Chroogloeocystis siderophila 5.2 s.c.1: one gene and its partner. The protein of the gene in region 2 binds, or shares a complex with, the protein of the main gene of each other region. Links are inferred from orthologs where the notes say so. Each region holds a gene or a part of one and is shown on either strand. Other genes may lie near its edges. The genes, in order: rpsG and tig.

Evidence for each region.
Region 1: the proteins of tig (region 2) and rpsG are in contact, whole or in part, in a crystal structure (PDB 3GTY), measured with the Thermotoga maritima proteins. The link is inferred for Chroogloeocystis siderophila 5.2 s.c.1 from one-to-one orthologs. Residues at the interface, in WP_004081061.1 of Thermotoga maritima: Glu122, Val124, Val129, Leu130, Tyr133, Glu188, Gly259, Ile262, Tyr263, Glu266, Ser270, Glu273, Gln274, Glu277, Arg308, Gln311, Ile312, Ser315, Tyr316, Glu325, Arg329, Arg336, Leu363, Phe366, Trp367, Arg373, Leu377, Arg381, Leu384, Glu387; in WP_004081843.1 of Thermotoga maritima: Lys34, Lys52, Lys55, Glu59, Arg62, Gln63, Glu66, Asn67, Lys69, Val71, Arg95, Ala109, Lys110, Lys111, Gly112, Arg113, Pro114, Glu117, Glu121, Ile124, Ala125, Tyr127, Asn128, Asn129, Thr130, Gly131, Lys135, Asp139, Arg142, Met143.

The regions. Positions count from the first base shown.
Region 1 is NZ_MRCC01000012.1:12,579-19,894, forward strand. Bases 2,679-5,654 are described here. They hold rpsG (30S ribosomal protein S7), read left to right. Parts: upstream 2,679-3,919; coding sequence 3,920-4,390; downstream 4,391-5,654. Other genes in these bases: NIES1031_RS14880 (HesB/IscA family protein), read left to right, coding at 2,783-3,130; rpsL (30S ribosomal protein S12), read left to right, coding at 3,290-3,661; fusA (elongation factor G), read left to right, coding at 4,495-5,654. Outside these bases: NIES1031_RS14870 (phosphodiester glycosidase family protein), read left to right, coding at 43-1,941; NIES1031_RS14875 (cupin domain-containing protein), read left to right, coding at 2,237-2,656; more of fusA, read left to right, coding at 5,655-6,570; tuf (elongation factor Tu), read left to right, coding at 6,593-7,316.
Region 2 is NZ_MRCC01000003.1:213,322-220,553, forward strand. Bases 3,470-6,361 are described here. They hold tig (trigger factor), read right to left. Parts: upstream 5,681-6,361; coding sequence 4,259-5,680; downstream 3,470-4,258. Other genes in these bases: clpP (ATP-dependent Clp endopeptidase proteolytic subunit ClpP), read right to left, coding at 3,470-3,935; NIES1031_RS24710 (hypothetical protein), read left to right, coding at 5,849-6,040; NIES1031_RS04405 (aspartate-semialdehyde dehydrogenase), read left to right, coding at 6,359-6,361. Outside these bases: NIES1031_RS04370 (GntR family transcriptional regulator), read left to right, coding at 1-68; NIES1031_RS04375 (MarC family protein), read right to left, coding at 186-830; NIES1031_RS04380 (alpha/beta fold hydrolase), read right to left, coding at 846-1,769; ATP-dependent protease ATP-binding subunit ClpX, read right to left, coding at 1,893-3,233; more of clpP, read right to left, coding at 3,243-3,469; more of NIES1031_RS04405, read left to right, coding at 6,362-7,232. UniProt on the Bacillus subtilis protein: Involved in protein export. Acts as a chaperone by maintaining the newly synthesized protein in an open conformation. Functions as a peptidyl-prolyl cis-trans isomerase.

The DNA of each region.
Region 1 (7,316 bases), on a different replicon or contig from region 2:
CAACAGTGGACTATACCTGTTATCCTAGCTCGCGCCTTCCTAATGCCCCGCCAAGTCTTATTTTTGCTCTTAACAATCACATTGTGGTTGATATCGACTACTAGTAGTGCTGCGCAGCAGTTGTCGCCATACGCAAAGCCTTCGGCAAAGCCATTATTAATAAGTCAAAATTCTGCACCGCGCTTAGTTGCTAAAGGTACGCAAATTGCGCTCAATAGTCGTACGTTACCAGGTGCCTGGAGTCAATGGCAGCAGCCGACTAAATCCGGAATGGCAACAGCGATTAGCGACGCTGGACTCATGCAACTTTTAGGAGTTGAGTTATTAAACACGAAGGATGTCACCAAGCAATCCGTGCAATGGTTTTCTGAACCAAAAACCTCAACGTTTACATTAGATGCTTGGCATCATAATAGCTATCGCTATCTTAATATTACGCAATTAGCAACGAAGCTCGGCTGGCAAATTCAAACGAATGGGAATACGCTACAAATCAAAACTCCACCCGCAACGATTAAAGATATTCGCCAAGGTAAACAAGTATGGGGTGATCGCATTGTCATTGATTTAGACCGCCCAGCGTTTTGGCAAGTCACGTCACAGCCACTTCTTGCAAAACCTAAATCGCCATCATCCACAACTGATGACGATCAACCGCCGAATCAAGAATGGCTCATTACTATTGATGCGACAGCACAGCGATCGCTACTTCAACGCTTTCGACCAAGTTTACCTGAGCAACTCACCAGCGCTCAAGATAGCGACCAAACTTCGGTACTTCAACTAGAAAGCGCACCCAATTTGACAACGATCCGCCTCAGTGTTCCCGCTGGCTTATCGCCACGTCCAAGTACTTTACCCAACCCCAACCGCTTAGTCATCGATTTACGACCGGATGCAATGGTTGAACGCGATATACAATGGGCTTCTGGTATTCGTTGGCGACAGCAATTTGTTACATTGGGCGATTCGCACTTTCCTGTCGTTCTACTCGAAGTCAATCCACGCACAACAGGGCTAGCTCTCAAACCAATTTCTAGCGCCACAAATTCGCTGACTGGTACGGCACCAATTATCACAACTGCGCAACAATTAAATGCCGCAGCGGCAATCAACGGCGGTTTTTTCAATCGCAAAAATCAGTTACCCTTAGGAGCAATCCGGCGTGACGGACAATGGTTATCTGGCCCCATTCTCAACCGAGGCGCGATCGCTTGGAATGATGCTGGTAAATTCAAATTTGGACGGCTACAACTTCAAGAAACAATCGTTACTTCTTCTGGACAGCGTTTGCCGGTTGTGACGTTTAACAGTGGCTACGTCAAACCTGGTATTGCCCACTATACAAACACTTGGGGCGCGACATACACTCCTCTCATCGACAACGAAACTATTGTCGTTGTGCAAAATAACCAAGTCACTAGACAAATTCCTGGTGGTGCTGCTGGCGAAACAACAGTTCCGATTCCCGCCAACGGCTTCTTACTCGCGCTACGGGCAAATCCACAATTTGCTAGTTTACTACCCATAGGCGCAACCGTCCGCACCGAAAATGCGACAAGTCCTGCTGATTTTGCCAGTTACCCACATATTTTAGGCGGTGGACCGCTTCTATTGCAAAATCGTCAAATCGTGCTAAATGCGCAAGCTGAAGGCTTTAGTGAAGCTTTTAGCCGTCAAAAAGCCGCGCGAAGTGCTATTGGTGTAACCGCAACAGGCAATCTCCTCATCACTGCTGTCCACAATCGCGTTAATGGCATTGGTCCAAGCTTGACCGAAATTGCCCGAATCATGCAACATCTCGGCTGTGTTGATGCTTTAAATCTCGACGGTGGTAGCTCAACAAGTCTTTTCTTAGGAGGACAGTTACTCGATCGCTCTCCCCGTACCGCCGCCCGCGTCCACAACGGATTAGGTATTTTTCTCGAACCTCGTACCTAAATGGTGAGTGCGCGTTCATTACAGTCAAACTTTTTAAGAAGAGGTACCTGATAATTCCAATGCATTTAGCCCAACAAAAGCTAATTGATTAATTCCTTATAGTTAAAGATTACTTAAACATACCGCACAACTGATGAAGAGTTGTTATAAAAATATGAAACGGATGCATTTTGTAGTGACAGCTGCTAGCAGGTGTTTGCTATCTTGGGCTATATTTGCCAAAGTTTGGGTATCTTAAGCGCAAAATCAGTTTTTCTATATTTGCTATAAGTTGTTTTTTTAAGGAGAAAAATGTATGGTTCAGGCTCAAGAAACTGCCCACGAGCCGACAACACTGCCTTTACCGCCATCTGTAGGTCATAAAGGCGTTGCAGCTACTGAACTTAGACCTTGGGGTTCTTTCACGATTCTCGAAGAAGGACGCGGATACAAAATCAAGCGCATTGAAGTTAAACCAGGGCATCGTCTGAGCCTACAGATGCACCACCACCGCAGCGAACACTGGATTGTTGTTTCGGGTACAGCAAAAGTCACTTGTGGCGATGCCGAAATTCTACTTACGAATAATCAATCTACCTACGTACCTCAGTGTACAAATCACCGCTTAGAAAATCCTGGTGTGATTCCTCTTGTTATTATTGAAGTCCAAAATGGCGAGTACTTGGGAGAAGACGATATCGTCCGGTTTCAAGACGACTACTCTCGCACAAAGTAACAATTAAGAGTAGGGAAGAAAACAGTTAAGATGCTTTGTAGGAAAGCTAAATCAAACGTTATAAATTAACTTTTGTGTCTTGTTAGCGAGTAAAGGCATATTTTCATTCCCTACTTTTAATGCATCATGGTTCGTCTCAGCACATCCGCAGCTAAAGAAATTCAACGCCTGCAAGCTAAGCAGCATGATCAAAATGTCTTCTTTCGGCTAAAGGTTCAAGCTGGTGGCTGCTCTAGCTTGTTATACAACATGGAATTTGATACTAATCTCACTCCAAGCGATCGCGTTTATGACTGTAGCGGAATTACCGTTGTTGTCGATGCGCAAAGCACTGATTATATTCATGACCTCCTCCTTGATTATTCGGAAGATTTGATGGGCGGAGGTTTTCGCTTTCATAATCCTCAAGCGATCGCAACTTGTAGCTGCGGTAACTCATTTTCCATAGCATCTGATGCCTCTACTTCTCAATAGTAGCGATTGATAACCAACTATCAAGCAGGAAACCTCAACACAATTCTCTGACCTCTGCCCCTTCTTTACTGCTGCCGATTTGACACAAACTTGATAAGTTTGTTATACTCAGGATTTGTTAAAACTTAAAGCAGTAAGCAAATTTACGTGCTGTAACCCATGCCAACCATACAGCAACTCATTCGTAGCGAACGTCAACTAACAAGCAAGAAAACAAAATCGCCAGCATTGAAGGAATGCCCGCAGCGTAGAGGCGTCTGCACGCGGGTATATACTACAACTCCTAAGAAGCCTAACTCTGCCTTGCGCAAGGTAGCTAGAGTGCGCTTGACCTCTGGGTTTGAAGTCACCGCATACATTCCTGGAATTGGTCACAATTTACAAGAACACTCGGTCGTTATGATTCGAGGTGGTCGTGTTAAAGACTTGCCTGGAGTGCGGTACCACATCATTCGCGGGACGCTAGACACCGCCGGAGTCAAAGACCGCAAGCAGGGGCGTTCTAAATATGGTACAAAGCGCCCCAAGTAACATAATTTGCAGAAAAAAGTGTAGCAAATCTCACGCTTGCTACAATTCTTAAACAAAAATGTTAAAGTGGCAAAGTGATGCCTACGCTTGCTTTGATAAGCGGAAGTATATTTACTAGGCGGCTAGCAAAGTTAATATATCCAGCTTAAAAACTAGAATAATGACTAGTTATATTTAAAGCTGTGCCAAAGAGTGTCACAGCCGAAGCCCGCTCTTAAATGTCGTTGTTGCCCAGTAGTTCAATTTAAAGGCTTACGTATGTCTCGTCGTACTGTTATTCAAAAACGTCCAGTTCCCCCAGATTCAGTATATAACAGTCGCATCATCAGCATGATGATGCGACGGGTGATGCGTAGCGGAAAAAAATCTCTAGCTGCAAGAATCATCTATGATGCAATGAAAACCATCGAAGAACGGACGGGTGGCGATCCGATCGAAACTTTTGAAAGAGCGGTACGTAATGCAACTCCGCTAGTCGAAGTTAAAGCCCGCCGGGTTGGAGGTGCAACCTACCAGGTACCGATGGAAGTACGTGCAGATCGGGGAACTACGTTAGCGCTCCGCTGGCTAATTCAGTACGCTAGACAACGTTCAGGTCGCTCAATGGCAAGCAAACTTGCTAATGAATTAATGGACGCTGCCAACGAGACAGGAAGTGCAATCCGTAAGCGAGAAGAAACGCATCGTATGGCAGAAGCAAATAAAGCATTCGCTCACTATCGATACTAGAGGGGAAATCAGCATAAATATAGAACGGGTTTCCCTAAACGTATAGAATTTTAACAGAGAGTAATATAAAGATACCTGCGGCAACACAATTCAAGGAGGTAACTGTGGCACGTACAGTCCCGCTGGAAAAAGTACGCAATATCGGGATTGCGGCCCACATTGATGCGGGCAAGACAACAACAACAGAGCGAATTCTCTTTTATTCCGGTATTGTTCACAAAATTGGTGAAGTTCACGAAGGAACAGCAGTCACTGACTGGATGGAGCAAGAGCGGGAACGAGGAATTACAATTACCGCTGCTGCGATTACGACAAGTTGGAAAGATCACCAAATCAATATCATTGATACGCCTGGGCACGTAGACTTCACAATCGAAGTTGAGCGTTCAATGCGAGTACTAGACGGTGTAATTGCCGTGTTCTGCTCGGTTGGTGGCGTGCAACCGCAGTCAGAAACTGTGTGGAGACAGGCAGATCGGTACAAAGTTCCGAGAATTGCCTTTATCAACAAAATGGATCGAACTGGGGCAAACTTCTACAAAGTTTACGACCAAATCCGCGATCGCTTACGTGCCAACGCAGTACCAGTACAACTACCAATCGGTAGCGAAGACACGCTCAGAGGCATTGTAGACCTTGTGCGCATGCGTGCCTTTATTTACACAAACGATAAAGGAACAGATATTCAAGAAGCTGATATCCCTGCCGAAATGCAGGAAGCAGCAGCAGAGTATCGGACAAAACTCATAGAAGCCGTCGCCGAAACCGACGAGGAACTGATCGAAAAGTACCTCGAAGGCGAAGAACTGACTGAAGCAGAAATTCGTAAAGGTTTACGTCAAGGAACAATAGCAGGAACAATTGTGCCTGTGCTGTGTGGTTCGGCTTTTAAAAATAAAGGCGTGCAACTACTGCTCGACGCAGTTGTCGATTATCTTCCAGCACCGATTGACGTACCAGCGATTCAAGGTACGCTACCATCCGGTGATACAGTTGAACGTCAAGCGAGTGATGAAGAACCCTTCTCTGCTTTGGCTTTCAAAATCATGGCAGATCCTTATGGGCGTCTGACCTTTATCCGCGTCTACTCTGGAGTTCTCAAGAAGGGTAGCTATGTCATGAACTCCACTAAGGGTAAGAAAGAGCGAGTATCGCGCTTAGTAGTCTTAAAAGCTGATGAGCGAACCGACGTAGACGAACTCCGCGCTGGCGATTTGGGAGCAGCGCTAGGACTCAAAGACACCTTTACAGGTGATACACTTTGCGATGAGAATGCTCCAGTTATACTAGAGTCTCTGTATATTCCAGAGCCAGTGATCTCGGTAGCGGTCGAACCAAAAACCAAGCAAGACATGGATAAGCTGTCGAAAGCACTGCAATCCCTATCTGAAGAAGATCCGACCTTCCGTGTCAGTGTTGATCCCGAAACGAATCAAACCGTCATTTCAGGAATGGGAGAATTGCACCTAGAAATCCTCGTAGACCGCATGTTACGGGAATTTAAGGTAGAAGCTAACGTAGGTGCACCACAAGTTGCTTACCGTGAAACTGTGCGTAAACCTGTGAAAGCGGAAGGCAAGTTCATTCGTCAAAGTGGTGGTAAAGGTCAATACGGACACGTCGTTGTTGAGCTATCACCAGGCGAACCTGGAACAGGCTTTGAGTTTGTCTCTAAAATTGTGGGCGGTGCAGTACCTAAAGAGTACATCTCCCCCGTCGAACAAGGGATGAAAGAAACCTGTGAATCAGGTGTTTTGGCTGGATATCCAGTTATTGATGTCAAAGCAACTTTGGTTGATGGTTCTTACCACGAAGTTGACTCCTCGGAAATGGCGTTTAAGATCGCTGGTTCAATGGCGATGAAAGAAGCTGTAATGAAAGCTTCACCAGTGCTATTAGAACCTATGATGAAAGTAGAGGTAGAAGTACCCGAAAACTTCCTAGGGGATGTTATGGGCGACCTCAACTCCCGTCGCGGTCAAATCGAAGGCATGGGATCTGATCAAGGCATCGCAAAAGTTACTGCTAAAGTTCCATTGGCAGAAATGTTCGGCTATGCTACAGATATCCGCTCGAAGACCCAAGGTCGGGGTATCTTCACGATGGAGTTTAGTAACTACGAGGAAGTACCTCGCAACGTGGCTGAAGCAATTATCGCTAAAAGTAAAGGGAACGCATAATTAAGAAAGGAACCGATCATTCATGGCACGCGCAAAGTTTGAAAGAACTAAACCCCACGTTAACATCGGTACGATTGGTCACGTTGACCACGGCAAAACCACGCTAACCGCAGCAATCACTATGACCCTGGCGGCTCTGGGTCAAGCGAAAGCTCGCAAATATGATGATATTGATGCTGCTCCTGAAGAAAAGGCTCGCGGTATCACCATCAACACAGCGCACGTGGAGTATGAGACAGAAAAGCGGCACTATGCTCACGTAGACTGCCCAGGACACGCGGACTATGTGAAAAATATGATCACGGGTGCAGCACAAATGGACGGGGCAATCCTCGTTGTGTCTGCGGCTGATGGTCCGATGCCTCAAACTCGCGAACACATTTTGTTAGCAAAACAAGTAGGGGTTCCGAATATCGTTGTCTTCTTAAACAAGAAAGACATGGTAGATGATGAAGAACTTCTAGAACTTGTAGAACTAGAAGTACGCGAGCTTCTTAGCTCATACGACTTCCCTGGCGATGATATCCCCATCGTTGCAGGCAGCGCCTTGTTAGCACTCGAAGCAATGACAGGGAATCCCTCTACACAAAGAGGTGATAACGAATGGGTTGATAAAATCTATGAGTTAATGGATGCAGTCGATGCTTACATTCCAACACCAGAGCGCGATATAGACAAACCCTTCTTGATGGCAGTAGAAGACGTATTCTCGATTTCTGGTCGTGGTACGGTAGCCACAGGTAGAA
Region 2 (7,232 bases):
TCATTTGCAGCGAGAATTACATCAGCGAAAAATCAATTGATTTTCTCAAGCGCGAACTGGGATTATAGTAGGAATCGGGGAGCGCGCCGCAGCGCAAACCTACCGTTCAGGGTTCAGAGGCTAGGATTTTAGCGTTAAAACAGGTTTATTGACCGTTGGTATAGAAGTCATATTCAAGGGTTTTTTCACCGCAATAAATTTGGTGCTGCTTCTCTTAAGAGCGTAACCGTACCATCGGCGATAAATTGTACAGCGATCGCCAAAATAAAAAAACCAAGGACTCGATTTAACGCTCCCAAACCATTTTTGCCTAATATACCAACTAAAGGTTCTCCCAAAGCTAGGCACAAGTAAATCGTCACCCCAAGCAAGACGATTCCAGCTAAGCAACCGATATTATCAATCCATCCGCTGTTACTCGCCGCAAAACCAATCACGACACCGATCGCGCCAGGACCACTAATGATCGGAATTGCCATTGGTGTAAAAGAAATATCGTCCTTGTCAAGCGCTTCATCGCTTTCTGGAGTAGTAAGTCTTTGACGCGCTGTCACCATTTCCCAAGCCGTATGCGCAATTAGTAAACCACCAGCAATCCGCAAAACTCCTAGCGAGATCCCAAAAAAGCTGAGTATTTCTCTGCCTGCTAGTAAAAAGACTCCCAAAACTAAAACAACATTAATTGCTGTCTGACGCGCCTGGCGGAGGCGATAAAATTTTGTGGTTGCGCCTGTCAGACCATAAAAAATCGGGATTGCACCGACTGGATTAGTCACTGGAAACAAAGTTAGGAATGTTCCCACAATAACGGAGGTTAACTGTTGCCACATTCGCTACTCATTCCTTCAACCAGCAATCTTGACTGGCTGCTCGATTTGCAAGAATGCACGCACTTTTTGCAGATAAGTTTCTGCATCTTCTAGCATGGGGAAATGAGCCGTGTTAGGAATCATGACATATTCAACTAAGGGGTTTAACGCCGCAGCTTGGCGTCCCATTTCGGCAGGAATAATTTTGTCATATTCTCCAGCGACTAACAGTGTTGGTACTGCAATCCGCGCGAATTCTTGCGGCATAACTTCAGCCGCTTGTTTACTCACCGAAGTAAAGATTGTCCCTAAAGCCGCCTGATAATCAGCAACAAGAAAATCTTGTAAGAAAGCTTTACGTTCCGCCGCTGGGATCGGACGATGTAAAAACCGCGCAATAAACATCCGGTCTACAAAAGGGATTTTACTCAACCACTTTGGGCGAAACTTGACAACATAGCCGCCAAACTTATGAAAGGCAGCAAAAGCTTTTTCATCGTACTCAAAAATTCCACTACACGTAAGAATTGCGCGGTGTACTCGTTGTGGGTAGCGGTTCAGAAATAAAGTGGCAACCGATGCGCCCATCGAATGCGCGTTAATGTAGACTTGCTGAAGTTGCAATTGATCTAATAGTGCTGCCAAGTCGTCTGCGTATTCTGCCAACTCGTAGGTTAATTCTTGCACTGCTGCTGATTCTTCTTGCGGAATTTCTGAGTCAGCAACTGCAATACTTGTCGATAGTAAAGGCGATTTACCTTGAGATCTGCCAAATCCTCGCAAATCGTAAAGTAAACAGTCAAAACTATCTGCCAGAGCATGAGCTACACTTTGCCAATACCGCGCAGAACCAGCCCATCCGTGGACAAATACCATCACAGGTTTAGCTTGGGATTCCAAACTTGGCGTCCGAATCCACTCATAGTAATGTTCTACACCGCGAACATCAATGTAAGGCATTTTTCTCAGACTTTGGCAAAAAGAGATGTTATGTATTTGAAGTACAGCTAAAGGTATAGAAATATTCCTTTACTTTTAACCTACGACTGATTGGCAACTTTTGCAAAATGTCTGATGGGGTAGCTACGCTGATTCTGGCTTAGGTAAGGATGAAGGATGCACTAATAATTCTGCTGTCGAGCGTTTTTCTACCATTTCAGGTGTAACAGTACAGCGCGTGACATCTTTGCGCGAAGGCAACTCGTACATCACATCTAGCATTAATTCTTCAACGATACCGCGTAATGCTCTTGCACCCGTTTTGCGGCGATAGGCTTCTTGCGCGATCGCCCGTAATGCATCGGGTTTAAACTCAAGTTGCACATTGTCCATCTTGAGTAATTTTTGATACTGCTTCACCAATGCACTGCGTGGCTGCGTCAAAATCGCCATTAAGGCTTCTTCGTCGAGCGGGTCAAGTACTGCTACTACTGGTACCCTACCAATAAACTCAGGAATCATCCCAAACTTCACGAGGTCATCCGGTTCTAAGTGCCTGAGGACGTCTGCTGTGCGCTGATCGCGTGACGAGCTTTCTCCTGGTTGAATGAAGCCCATCGATTTTTTGCCAGTCCGCTGTTCGACGACTTTTTCCAAACCAACAAACGCACCACCGCAAATAAATAAAATATTGCTCGTATCGATTTGAATACAGTCTTGATAAGGATGCTTGCGTCCTCCTTGTGGCGGTACATTGGCTAGAGTTCCTTCTAGCATTTTCAGTAACGCTTGTTGCACTCCCTCACCAGAGACATCGCGTGTAATCGAAGGATTTTCACTCTTGCGCGCGATTTTATCAATCTCATCAATGTAGATAATGCCGCGCTGCGCTTCTTCTACATCCAAGTCCGCGACTTGCAATAGTCGCAGCAAAATATTTTCAACGTCTTCGCCAACATATCCTGCTTCGGTTAGCGTTGTCGCATCAGCTACCGCAAAAGGCACATCTAATATCTTTGCTAAAGTTTGTGCTAAAAGCGTTTTGCCGCAGCCGGTAGGACCAATTAAGAGAATATTTGATTTTTGAAGTTCTACTGCCTCTTCTGACGATGCCTTACCACTATTTTTGGCTTGTACTAAACTTAACCGTTTGTAGTGGTTATAAACAGCAACCGACAGCACTTTTTTTGCCTCATCTTGACCAATAACATGATCGTCAAGATGTTTTTTGATCTCGCGTGGCTTGGGCATTTGGCTAAATGAGAAATTACTCGCACGAGTTCGCCGCTTTGGTGGAGCTTCGACTCGATTTGGTGGCTGTGGGGCAGTTTCCTTCGAGTCGAGCAATTCCTCATCTAATATCTCGTTACATAAGTCAACACATTCGTCACAGATGTAGACTCCCGGTCCAGCAATTAGCTTGCGCACCTGCTCTTGTGATTTGCCGCAGAATGAACATTTTAAATGGGAGTCGTACTTTGACATACCTGCCTCTTAATTTACTGTGCTTACTGGTTCGTTGGCTTTGGGGAGATTTTGTTTAGAGATCACTTGGTCGATCAAACCGTAGTTCTTAGCCTCTTCAGCGGACATGAAAAAGTCTCTTTCAGTATCAGCTTCAATGCGCTCTAGAGGTTTACCGGTGTGATAAGCCAAGATTTCATTAAGCTTGCGCTTGAGGTATAGGATCTCTTTGGCTTGAATTTCAATATCTACTGCTTGCCCTTGAGCGCCACCTAATGGTTGGTGAATCATGATCCGCGAATTGGGTAGTGACATCCGCTTGCCGTGTGCTCCTGCTGCTAAGAGGAAAGCACCCATACTTGCAGCCAGCCCAAAGCAGATCGTAGCAACATCACAGCGAATTTGCTGCATTGTGTCATAAATTGCCATACCTGCTGTTACCGATCCCCCTGGGGAATTGATATAAAGTTGAATATCTTTTTCAGGGTCTTCTGCATCTAAGAATAGCAATTGTGCAACAATTGAGTCGGCTACAGCGTCATCTACCTGAGTTCCCAAAAAGATAATTCGCTCTCTGAGTAGTCTTGAGTAGATGTCAAATGCCCGCTCTCCCATACCCGATTGCTCTACAACCATGGGGACAATATTGCTGGCACCAAGCGAGTTGATTTCTAAGGAGTGTGAACTAGTTATCGGGTGATTTGAAGTTTGAGATACGAGCATATCACAGTGTCTCAGAATGATACTGAATGTGTCGTGCATTTAAACTATTTACAGCGCTTTGCAGTTCATGTTATCGAATGCACCACCTGTGAACTATTATGCCTTATTCATTAAAGAGTTAACTTTGGGATATTTTCATAACTTGAAGAAACAATATACTTCGATAAAATACATTGTTTCTCTGTTTCAAAGATAGCTGCAAGAGTGTCTTTGCGCTTGCAGCTTAGGCAAGATATTTCTTGCTGGGCAGATTTATCGTATGACTCAACCTCTACTGCCGTTTCAGTATTCAGTAAAGTTCAGGAATTTTAACTCAGCAATGCTCACAATGCCTCAATTTCCTTAGTCGGGGCTGGGCGATCGCTCGTCTCAATCTCAGCAGCAGCTTCTACAGGTTCATCTTCAGTTGATGCTTCCGAAGCATTTAACGAGCCTTCAGGTAGCAATTCCACTGTATTGTGTTCTTCTAGCCAACTCATAATTTTTTCTTTGAGAAGGTCTTCTTCTACAACTTCACGCAATCTATTAACGTCGATATCTTCGTTTGAGTACTGCGATAAAATTTCTTTAGCTTTCGCTTCTACTTCAGATTTCTCAACTGTTATTGACTCGCGTCGAGCGACTTCCTGAAGTGCCAATGCGCTTCTTAGTCGCTCAATCGCTTCTGGACGAGAGTTTTCTCTTAACTTAGCAACACTTTCTTGCGTAAATAATTTTTTAACATCAATTCCTTGTTGACTTAACTGCACAGCGGCTTGTGTCAGCATGGCATTGACTTCTTGTTCGATGAGCGTTTCAGGTAAGTCTACTTCCAGATGTTTAACTAATTCATCTGTTAAAGCCTTTTCTTTATTTGCTTTCGTTTGTCGCTCGGCTTCTCCTCTAAAGCGTTCCTCTAATGAACTGCGTAATTCCTCCAGCGTTTCAAACTCGCTCACTTCTTGCGCGAAATCATCATCAAGTTCTGGAAGTTCTTTTTCTTTAAGCTCTTTCAACGTCACAGTGAAAACTGCTGCACGCCCTGCGACATCTGGCTGAGGATAATCTTCAGGAAACTGCGCCGAAACTTCTTTGGTTTCGCCTGGCTGCATTCCGACGATTCCATCGATAAACCCAGGGATAAAGCGTTCTTGTTGCAGTTCTAATTGAAAGTCGTCAGCTGATGCACCAGCAATTTCTTGCGGTTCTGCTTCGGCTTCTTGAGCTAAATAGCCTTTGAAGTTTACTATTGCGACATCTCCAAGCTGCGCGGCTCGTCCCTCTACAGGAATCAAAGGCGCCATTTCACTTTGTTGTTCGGCAATAAGCTTATCAACTTTTTCGGGGTTGTATTTGACTTCCTCGGCTTTTACTTGTAAACCAGTGTACTGCGTCAGGTTGACTTCGGGTTGAACATCAACCGCAGCTAAGAAGTGCAAAGCTTTTCCTGGTTCGTATTGAGCGATCAATTCTTCAAATGACGAGCGTAATTGCGGTTGACCGATCGCCTGTATAGCTTCTTGCTTGATCGCTTCTGTAATTCCAGTTTGAATGAGTTCCTCTAAGGCTGCGGCTTTAACCTGCACCGCACCTAAACGTTGTAGTAGGATTTGGCGCGGTACTTTACCTTTGCGAAACCCAGGAACATTCATGGTGCGCGTAAGTTTCTGAATAACCTGGTCATAGGTCTGTTGCGACTTTTCGGCAGGAATTTCTATATCCAAACCAATTTGACTAGCGGGAAGTTTTTCCTGGGTGACTTTCATGTTGCGCTTGTATTTCCGAACAATTTTGACTACTCAAGCAATTCTTAATCAAATCAATAGCTACTCGTTATTAGCCCCTGAGCATTAAACCATTCTATCTTTAAGCTTAGTGTCTGCTAAGGAGTATCTGCACAGAATCTATAGGAAGCTACATTACTCTTTATATCAATGAAAGAGCATTTTAATTCGCCACTTGGATGGCAAGGCGATGTACAGCAGTTGCAGGCTTGGGTTAAAGTAGCAGGCAGCTATCCTAAATGTTTTAACTATAAAATTATGCTGATATACGCTACAAGCAAGCTTGTTGACGACGCGCTTGTGCATAAACCACTAAAACTATTCGATTACCTAGATGTTTGATGGTCGATGCGTTGATATCTTATACCCCTATTAGTAGCCGCCTCTGGGAGTAGGATACTTGTTATTACTGTGAACCTGCACAAACATAGAGTTATTATTTAGATTGTTAAAATTAGTTTAAGATAGAAAGGTATGCTATCTACTGCTGACTAGCTTAAAAATAATTAAAAAATGTCTACATATAGTAATTTTTTATTGTTAGTTGGGAAAACTAATATCTCCAATAAAAACTGATAAGGGATAAACCTGAAATTAGAAAAAGTGTATAGCACTCTTTATAAAGATAAGTTAATTAAATAAGCCGGCTAAGGAGGACATTTGTCAAAATCATATCGTATTGCTATTTTAGGCGCGACAGGTGCTGTTGGTGCAGAGCTACTAGATTTACTAGCTAGTAGAAACTTCCCCGTCGCTAGCTTAAAGCTTTTAGCATCTCCTCGAAGTGCAGGTAAGAGTTTGCCGTTTCAAGGAGAAAACATTGTTGTAGAAGCAGTCAGCGATCGCGCATTTGATAACGTAGATATCGTTTTGGCATCAGCAGGCGGTTCTACTGCCAAAGCATGGGCAGCAAAAGCCGTTGCGGCGGGTGCGGTTGTGATTGATAATTCCAGCGCTTTTCGTATGGAACCACACGTTCCCTTAGTCGTTCCCGAAGTCAATCCCCAAGCGGCTGCTCGTCATCAAGGAATCATTGCTAATCCCAATTGTACGACTATTCTCATGACTGTCGCAGTTTGGCCATTACACCAAGTCAAGCGCGTACAGCGCATTGTTGCAGCCACTTATCAATCTGCCAGTGGTGCTGGGGCTAGAGCAATGGAAGAAGTAAAAATCCAAGCGCAGGCGATCTTAAATGGAGAAACACCAGTCGCTGAGATTTTGCCTTATCCGTTAGCTTTCAACTTGTTTCCGCACAATTCCCCGCTAAATGACTTGGGATACTGCGAGGAAGAAATGAAAATGGTCAACGAAACTCGTAAGATTTTTAATGACCAAAACATTCGAGTCACAGCAACTTGTGTTCGGGTTCCCGTCTTGCGCGCGCACTCAGAAGCAATAAACTTAGAATTTGAGACACCGATGAGTGTCCAAGAAGCAAAAGAAATTCTGCAAAACGCTCCTGGAGTGCAAATTATCGAAGACTGGCAAGCCAACCATTTCCCCATGCCAATTGAGGCGACAGGTCGCGACC